One region of the Pseudoalteromonas sp. P1-13-1a genome, then DNA from elsewhere that is predicted to be linked to it. Evidence: predicted binding sites of a transcription regulator. Region 1 holds the regulator's gene; the other holds the start of a gene.

Region 1 (4,438 bases):
TACATTTATATCACCAGAGCATCGTAATATAGGGATGATGTTTCAAGATTATGCCTTGTTTCCGCACCTCAGTGTGGCCGATAATATTGCGTTTGGGCTGGGTAAAATAAGCAAAGTTCAAAAACAGCAACGGGTAGAGGAAATGCTAGAGCTAGTGCATTTAATAGGGTGTGCAAAACGCTACCCTCATCAGCTTTCGGGCGGCCAGCAGCAACGCGTGGCTATTGCGCGGGCTTTGGCTTATAAGCCTAGTTTATTGCTTCTTGATGAGCCTTTTTCGAACATAGATACACAAGTACGTTTTGAGTTAATTGCTGATATTAGGCGCATTATTAAAGCGCAGCAGGTTTCTGCGGTATTTGTTAGCCACTCAAAAGAAGAAGCCTTTGCGTTTTCAGACACGCTAGCCATTATGCACCAAGGAAAAATAGCCCAACAAGGTACACCAGAGCAGCTTTTTGCCATGCCAAAGACAAAGGAGGTTGCAGAGTTTCTGGGTCAGGGCATATACTTAGGCGCAGAAGTGTTAACGGCAACTGAATACACAACGCCTTTTGGTGTCGTACAATCGCAGCATGAGCATACGCACAGTGCAATAAAAGGGGTGGTGTATATTCGTCCACACCATATTGAGCTTGCGCAAAATACGCAGGCCGATAACCCTCAAGGTGTGAGTATTTTAAGCCGTCGGTTTATAGGCTCGGCTTATGTTTACACTGTTGTAATTGCAGAGCAAGAGATTGAAGTTGCCGCACAATATGGCCAGTCATTTGAAATAAATGAGCAGGTTATAATAAAAATAAAACCTCACACGGTGAATTTTTTCGAATCATAACAAATGTGTTATTCGCTGTGTTTTATAAAGCTAAGGAATAACAATGGCGCAAGCGCAATCTGGGATTTGTGCTGAAGCAAACTTACACGGTTTGCATTTATTTTTTAATGTATTTGATGGTCAAGACGAGTCATTGCGCGCAAAGCTTAAGCGCGTAAGCGCAATTGAAGAAGAGTTTAGTGATCAGTTCTCCGAAGCCATGCTCTCTTGCATGGTGGCTATAGGCGCGCAATATTGGCCGCATATACTACCTGAATATATCCCAAGCGAGCTGCAAAGCTTTCCTAATATAAATCACAGTGATTTTGTTATGCGCGTACAGCCATGTGATTTATTCATACAAATTCGCTCAGACCGAGAAGATGTTAATCACCTTTTTGCATTGCAAATATTAAAGTTGTTTTCGCCCGATGTAGAGCTGGTTGAACAAATTCGCAATTTTAGGTTTTTAGATGGGCGAGACTTTAACGGCTTTATTTATGCAGGCGACACCCCACATGGACGCCAAAAACGAATCACGGCACTGGTTAATAACCCCGACAGCTTTGAACACCAAGGCAGCTATATTCATGTACAGCGTTATAAGCATGACCTGAGCGTATGGCAGCATTTATCACTAAGCGAGCAAGAGCACATTATGGGGCGCACACGTTTAGATAACACCTTAATTGAGCCTAAGGTAGATACGAGCCACGCGACTAGAAGTGAGCTAAAAGATGAGAGCGGCCAAGCTATACTGCTTAACCAAAGCATGCCGTATGGCGATGTTTACGAGCAAGGCATGCTAAGTATTACATGCTCAGCATCGGGAAGTGCGTTTGAAAAGGTACTTAACAGCCGCATAGGAAAAGGGGAGTGTTACGACCACTGGCTTGATTTTACTCAAGCCGATATGGGTTCAGCGTTTTTTGCGCCGTCAGTTAGTTTTTTAAAACAGCTTTAAACCGTATCAAATAAAATACGTACGCGCTCTAGTGTAATGTCTATTTCAGATATTTTTGCTGGCGCAATAAAAATAGTGTCATCTCCGGCAATTGTGCCCAATACACCATCAGCTTTGCCTAGTGAGTCTAATAAGCGGGCAATTAACTGCGCAGCGCCTGGGCTGGTGGTTATAATAATCATCATTTCGTTATGCATAATATCAATAACAAGTTGACGTAGTGGGCTTTTAGCAGTCGGTACGCCCATTTCTGCGGGTAGGCAATAAACCATTTCTTGTTTAGCATTACGGGTACGCACAGCGCCAAACTTACTAAGCATGCGCGACACCTTACTTTGGCTTATATTGTCAAAGCCTTGCTCTTTTAATGCTTCGACTATTTCGCCTTGCGAGCCAAAGTTCTCTTCTTTTAAAAGTGCTTTAAACGCTTTTACCAGCGCTTCTTGTTTGTCTTGTGGTTGCATAGTCTTTATTCATTTTTGTTATTTATAATGCAAATTCTACACAAAAATGAATAATTATGCAGCTGTTGTTTAGTTAACTTGCCAGTTTGCTGCGATAAACCAACAAAGTTTACAACTATGGTCGAAAATATACCTGAAATAAGCAGGATAAATTTGTTTTTAGTCGCTAATTTCATTATCTTAAGGGCCACAAATATTTCCTACCTCAAATTACGGAGAATTCCAATGAAAGTTGCTGTATTAGGTGCTGCAGGCGGTATCGGTCAAGCGTTGTCTTTATTATTAAAAACAGGCTTACCAGCTGGTTCTGAATTATCACTTTACGATGTTGCACCAGTTGTACCAGGTGTTGCGGTTGACCTATCTCACATCCCTACAGATGTTAAAGTAGCAGGTTTTGGCGCAGACGATTTAAATAAAGCGCTTGAAGGGTGTGATATCGTACTTATCCCAGCGGGTATGCCACGTAAACCAGGTATGGATCGTGCGGATTTATTTAACGTAAACGCAGGTATCATCAAAACATTAGCAGAAGGCATTGTAGCTAGCTGTCCTAAAGCGTTAGTGGGTGTTATCACTAACCCAGTAAACGGCACTGTACCAATTGTTGCTGAAGTATTCAAAAAAGCAGGTACTTACGACGCTAAGCGCGTATTTGGTATCACTACGCTTGACGTAATTCGTTCAGAAGCATTTGTTGCTGAGCTTAAAGGCGTAGACGTAGCAACCGTTAAAGTACCAGTAATTGGTGGTCACTCTGGCACAACCATTCTACCTCTACTTTCTCAAGTTGAAGGCGTGAGCTTCACTGAAGAAGAAGTAGCTACACTTACTCCACGTATCCAAAATGCAGGTACTGAAGTAGTAAATGCTAAAGCGGGCGGTGGTTCAGCTACATTATCTATGGGTGCTGCTGCAGCACGTTTTTGTATGTCTTTAGTTAAAGGCCTACAAGGTGAAGACGTAGTAGATTACGCATACGTTGCTGTTGAAAATGGCGATGCAGAGTACTTTGCTCACCCAGTACGTTTAGGCACAAACGGCGTAGAAGAAATTCTTTCTTACGGCGAGCTAAGCGCATTTGAAGAAAAAGCTAAAAACGACATGCTTGAAACTCTGAAAAAAGACATCAAAGAAGGTGTTGATTTCATGGCGTAATAGCCAAGTTATGCACAAAAAAGCCTGCTTATGCAGGCTTTTTTATTGCTCTAAAATTATGGCCCTTAAATACTAATTAAGGGAGGCTGCAAAGTTAGTGATCTCGCTCTACAGCTATACGCGCTAAGCTGATTAACGCTTGCTTATACTGCGACTCTGCTAAAAAGTCTAAACAGGCAATGGCCTTGTCTGCTTCTTGCTGCGCCTTTTGCATTGTAAATTCAAGTGCGTTGGTTTGTTTAAGTGCTGTTAAAATAGCCTCAAGGTTATCCATACCGTTGCAATGCTCAATGGCATCACGAATAAGGGCTCTTTGCTGATCACTGCCGTGCTTCATCGCATATATTAGCGGTAAGGTTGGCTTACCTTCTGCTAAATCATCACCAATATTTTTTCCTAATTGGTCAGCGTCTGCGTTGTAATCAAGCACGTCATCAACTAACTGAAAAGCAGTACCTAAATGCATACCATATAAGTTAAGCGCATCTAACACACTGTTATCTTGCTCGGTAATAATAGCTGCAAGCCCTGTAGCGGCTTCAAATAATTTAGCCGTTTTAGAGTAAATAACCTGCATGTAACTTGCTTCGGTGGTATTAGGGTCGTTGCAATTCATAAGTTGCAATACTTCGCCCTCAGCAATCACGTTGGTGGCATCAGCAAGCACTTGCATAATTTGCATTTTGCCCAGCCCCACCATAAGTTGAAACGAGCGGGTGTAAATAAAATCCCCAACCAGCACGCTGGCAGCATTACCAAACTCGGCATTTGCAGTCGGTGTACCACGGCGCAGGTTAGATTCATCAACAACATCATCATGTAATAGTGTTGCAGTATGAATAAATTCAACAATCGTTGCCAAAGTAATGTGATCTTTACCTTGGTAACCCAAAGCTCTTGCTGCCAATATTGCCAGCATCGGGCGTACGCGTTTGCCGCCGCTGTTAACGATGTACAAACCAAGTTGATTGACTAACGCCACATCTGAGCGCATTTGCGCGTGTATAAGTTGATTGACGTCATTCATATCGCTTTCGA
Region 2 (4,438 bases), on a different contig from region 1:
CTGTGTATGTAATATCAATTTTACAGTAGCTGTAATGCTCGTCATCAGCATTTAGTAGCTGCTGCATATCAGCATACATTAAAATTGGCGTATCAAACTGTAGACGCTTAGCATGGCCTGTGGTTTCATTAAATACGTTTTGCTCACTACCGATACACGTTGCTAATGACATTACGTGGTTTTCACGCAGCGGATCGATTGGCGGGTTAGTTACTTGCGCAAACTTTTGGCGGAAGTAATCATACAGTGAACGATGCCCTTCGCTTAACACAGCAAATGGCGTGTCATCACCCATAGAACCTGTTGCTTCTTGGCCATTTTCACCCATTACACGAATTACACTATCGAGCTCTTCGTTAGTGTAACCAAACATTTTTTGGTATTTAACAAGCGTTTCGTCATCAAATGAGCGATTACCTGCATCCTGTTCGGTAAGCTCTTCAAACGGAGTTAGGCGTTTAACATTTTCTTCAAGCCATGACTTATAAGGGTGACGCGATTTTAAATCTTGGTCGATTTCATCTGAGTGCCAGATTTTGCCTAATTTAGTATCAATTACTAAAAGCTCGCCTGGCCCTACACGGCCTTTTTCGACCACTTCATCTGCAGTGTAATCCCAAATCCCTACCTCAGAGGCCAGTGTAATAAAGCCATCTTGAGTAATAACATAGCGCGCCGGGCGCAGGCCATTTCTATCAAGGTTACACGCTGCAAAACGCCCATCAGACATAACAATGCCCGCAGGGCCATCCCACGGCTCCATATGCATAGAGTTAAAGTCGTAAAATGCACGTAAGTCATCATCCATAGCACGATTTTTTTGCCATGCAGGTGGCACTAGCATACGCATAGCACGGAATAAATCCATGCCACCCGCTAAAAACAGCTCCAGCATGTTGTCTAGGCTTGATGAGTCAGAGCCAGTTTCGTTTACAAACGGCGCTGCGCTTTGTAAATCAGGAATAAGTGGCGAAGAAAACTTATACGAACGTGCACGAGCCCATTGGCGGTTACCTTCAATGGTATTAATTTCACCATTATGCGCTAAATACCTAAATGGTTGTGCTAAAGGCCAACGCGGCTGAGTATTAGTAGAAAAACGCTGATGGAATACACAAATAGCGCTGGTCATACGAATATCAGCTAAGTCTAAATAAAAGTTAGGCAAATCTGCAGGCATCATAAGGCCTTTATAGATAGTCACTAACCCCGATAAACTCGCAATATAAAACGACTCATCCTCTGCTAAACGCTTTTCTGCGCGGCGACGTGCTACATATAAACGTCGCTCTAAATCTTTAGAACGCCAACCTTCCGGCGCACTAACAAAAATTTGTTCAAAACCAGGTAATTGCTGTGTAGCAATTGGCCCTAGCATTGAAGGGTCAGTAGGCACTTCACGCCAACCAAGTATTTTAAGTGTTTCTTGTTCTAATTCTTCACATAAAACCTGTTTTGCAGCTTGTGCTAAAACGGGATCTGAATTTAAGAAAACCATGCCTACGGCGTAATTTTTACCTAAGTGCCAGTTATGCTCGTTAGCAATGGCACGAAAAAAACTGTCAGGTTTTTGGAGTAATAAACCACAGCCGTCGCCTGTTTTACCATCGGCAGATATACCACCGCGGTGTTGCATGCGATCAAGTCCAGTAATAGCTGTACGAATAAGCCGATGACTAGCTTGACCATTTACTTGGGCTATTAAGCCAAAGCCACAATTATCTTTTTCTAATGTTGAGTCGTATAACATAGACCCCTCCCTTGCTGCACTGTTAACGTGAATGAACTGCTCGACGATTTGCTAACAGACGCACAAAACTAGCCTCTATAGTAAATAGAGTCAATATTATTTTGAATACATATTCACATTCTTGAATATTTCTCACTTCAAGGCAAGGTTTCTTTTTAACTCATAAGTTTTAACATTTAGTGCTTTTTTGTGCGTTATTTTTTCATGACACTGGTGTCAATTTTAACATTTTGTAAAAACAAAGGGAGCACACCAATACCCTTTACGTAAACGTAAAGCTCCACCCAATGAATAAATATTCATTAAAACTTTATTGGTTCAGTTAACATTTAGATAGTTTAATGCAATTTAAATAAATTAAAGGTTTAGGATCACGCTTTTTTAGCGTTCATTGGTATAGTTATGAATTGCTGTGTCGTTTTTAGTGCAAATGGTGTGAATTTTTATTTAATACCAATTCGCTTAATTAAGTGTTCTATTTTGAGGCTGGAAAAACGTATTGATAGCCAGGCAAAAATCTCGATATTGGGTTGTGCTAAAAAAGAACCTTTTAGCGCAGATAGCGACACGTATAGCTCAGCATAGCTGGTTACGTATTATTACGCCTTGGTATAAAACTCAATTTTTTAATTAAAATTTGCGCTTATATAAGTAGCATTGTTGCTTACTTATCCTTACTAAGGTGTATCTAAACGAGGAGTGAGGCCTGAGTTTGCTAACTATTGAGTACAAATTATTGGCTATAATCATGGGTTGATCAATAAATTAAAACGCAAGAAAGTTATAGATAGACACAAAAAAGCCACGTAAACGTGGCTTTTATTATGTTTAGCAAAGTAACTATTACTCTGCGTCAGCTTCTTTATATTTAGCTGCTGTTTCAGTGATCAACGGCTGTAATTCACCACGCTGAAACATTTCAATAATAATGTCGCAACCACCTATCAATTCGCCCTCAACCCAAAGCTGTGGGAAGGTAGGCCAATTAGCGTATGCTGGTAGCTCAGCACGAATATCTGGATTTAGTAAAATATCAACATAGGCAAATGGTTCGCCACATGACATTAGAGCTTGTGACGCTTGTGAAGAAAAACCACAATTTGGTAATTTAGGTGACCCTTTCATGTAAAGGATAATTGGGTTTTCAGAAATCTGCTGTTTAATTTTATCAATGGTTTCCATCTACAACCTCAAAATGACGATAGCTTGATATATCCGGGGCTTGAAAATAAATCATTGTGGCCACAAATATATAACTTAAAATGGGCAAATAAAGCCGCAATTGAAATAGTCTTTAGCAATAGCATTGCTGTTTGCTTAAACTTGAGTAAAATACTCAACAATTATAGTAACACTATATTCTCGTTTGGTATAGGTAAGTGGTCTGTTCTATCAGGCATTACGTACTACCAAGCGCGTTATCAACCAAAAGAAGATGGAGATAAAAAATGGCATTTGAACTACCGTCACTACCATATGCAATTGATGCACTTGAGCCTCACATTTCAAAAGAAACTCTTGAGTATCACCACGGTAAGCATCACAACACGTATGTTGTTAAATTAAACGGTTTAATTCCAGGTACTGAATTTGAGAACAAATCTTTAGAAGAGATTGTTTGCTCATCTGAAGGTGGCGTATTTAACAATGCTGCACAAATTTGGAACCACACTTTTTACTGGAACTGCCTATCTCCAAATGGCGGCGGTGAACCAACAGGCGCAATTGCTGATGCTATCAACGCGAAATGGGGCTCATTTGACGCGTTTAAAGATGCACTAAACGACAAAGCTGTTAACAACTTTGGCTCTAGCTGGACATGGTTAGTTAAACTAGCTGACGGTTCATTAGATATCGTAAACACATCTAACGCAGCAACGCCACTTACAGACGAAGGTGTTACACCAATCCTAACTGTGGATTTATGGGAACACGCATACTACATTGATTACCGTAACGTGCGTCCAGATTACCTTAAAGGTTTTTGGGCGCTTGTTAACTGGGAATTCGCGAACGCTAACTTCGCTTAATTAGCCACTATAGGCTGATTAAAAAAGGCGCTTCGGCGTCTTTTTTTATGCCTTTATAAAATTTAAGCCGCCGTTATACGTGCTAAATTGATAAATTAGCCACATGATCTTTTTTCACTTAAATTTTTAATTTTATTGCACAAAAATTTCAAACTGAGACTAGACTTTAAAAAGTAAGCACCTTTTTAAAGTGGGTTTCGGAGGTTATTATGACTATTTTTGAGCACTACCAAGCACGATACGAAGCAGCACAAGAAGAAGAATACAGCATCAGCGAATTTTTAGAAATTTGTAAAAACGATAAATCAGCTTATGCCAGCGCACCCGAGCGCTTACTTATGGCAATAGGTGAACCACAAATGGTTGATACTGCAACCGACGCACGTTTAAGCCGGTTGTTTTCTAATCGAGTTGTTGCACGCTACCCTGCATTTGAAGACTTTTACGGCATGGAAGATGCCATAGAGCAAATTGTCTCTTATTTAAAACATGCGGCTCAAGGACTAGAAGAATGCAAACAAGTCCTTTATTTACTCGGCCCCGTAGGGGGAGGTAAATCTTCAATCGCTGAAAAACTAAAATACTTAATGCAACAAGTGCCTATATACTCAATTAAAGGCTCGCCGGTAAACGACCACCCGCTTTGTTTGTTTGACCC

Evidence for each region. Region 1 encodes ArgR, which controls arginine synthesis, uptake and breakdown. Its sites were predicted from a motif close to ANTGAATANNTATTCANT; they were not measured.
Region 2: gltB (glutamate synthase large subunit) is a predicted target of ArgR. The motif match lies at 1,851-1,868, and genes of this name have one in related genera.

The regions. Positions count from the first base shown of each region.
Region 1 covers NZ_LKDV01000003.1:177,329-181,766, reverse strand. Annotated here, with positions in the region: gene AN391_RS04430 (ABC transporter ATP-binding protein) at 1-835, shown strand, start outside; gene AN391_RS04425 (Dyp-type peroxidase) at 879-1,778, shown strand; gene argR (transcriptional regulator ArgR) at 1,775-2,242, opposite strand; gene mdh (malate dehydrogenase) at 2,468-3,400, shown strand; gene ispB (octaprenyl diphosphate synthase) at 3,495-4,438, opposite strand, start outside.
Region 2 covers NZ_LKDV01000012.1:90,472-94,909, forward strand. Annotated here, with positions in the region: gene gltB (glutamate synthase large subunit) at 1-1,750, opposite strand, end outside; gene AN391_RS09720 (Grx4 family monothiol glutaredoxin) at 2,594-2,932, opposite strand; gene AN391_RS09725 (Fe-Mn family superoxide dismutase) at 3,199-3,780, shown strand; gene AN391_RS09730 (PrkA family serine protein kinase) at 3,990-4,438, shown strand, end outside.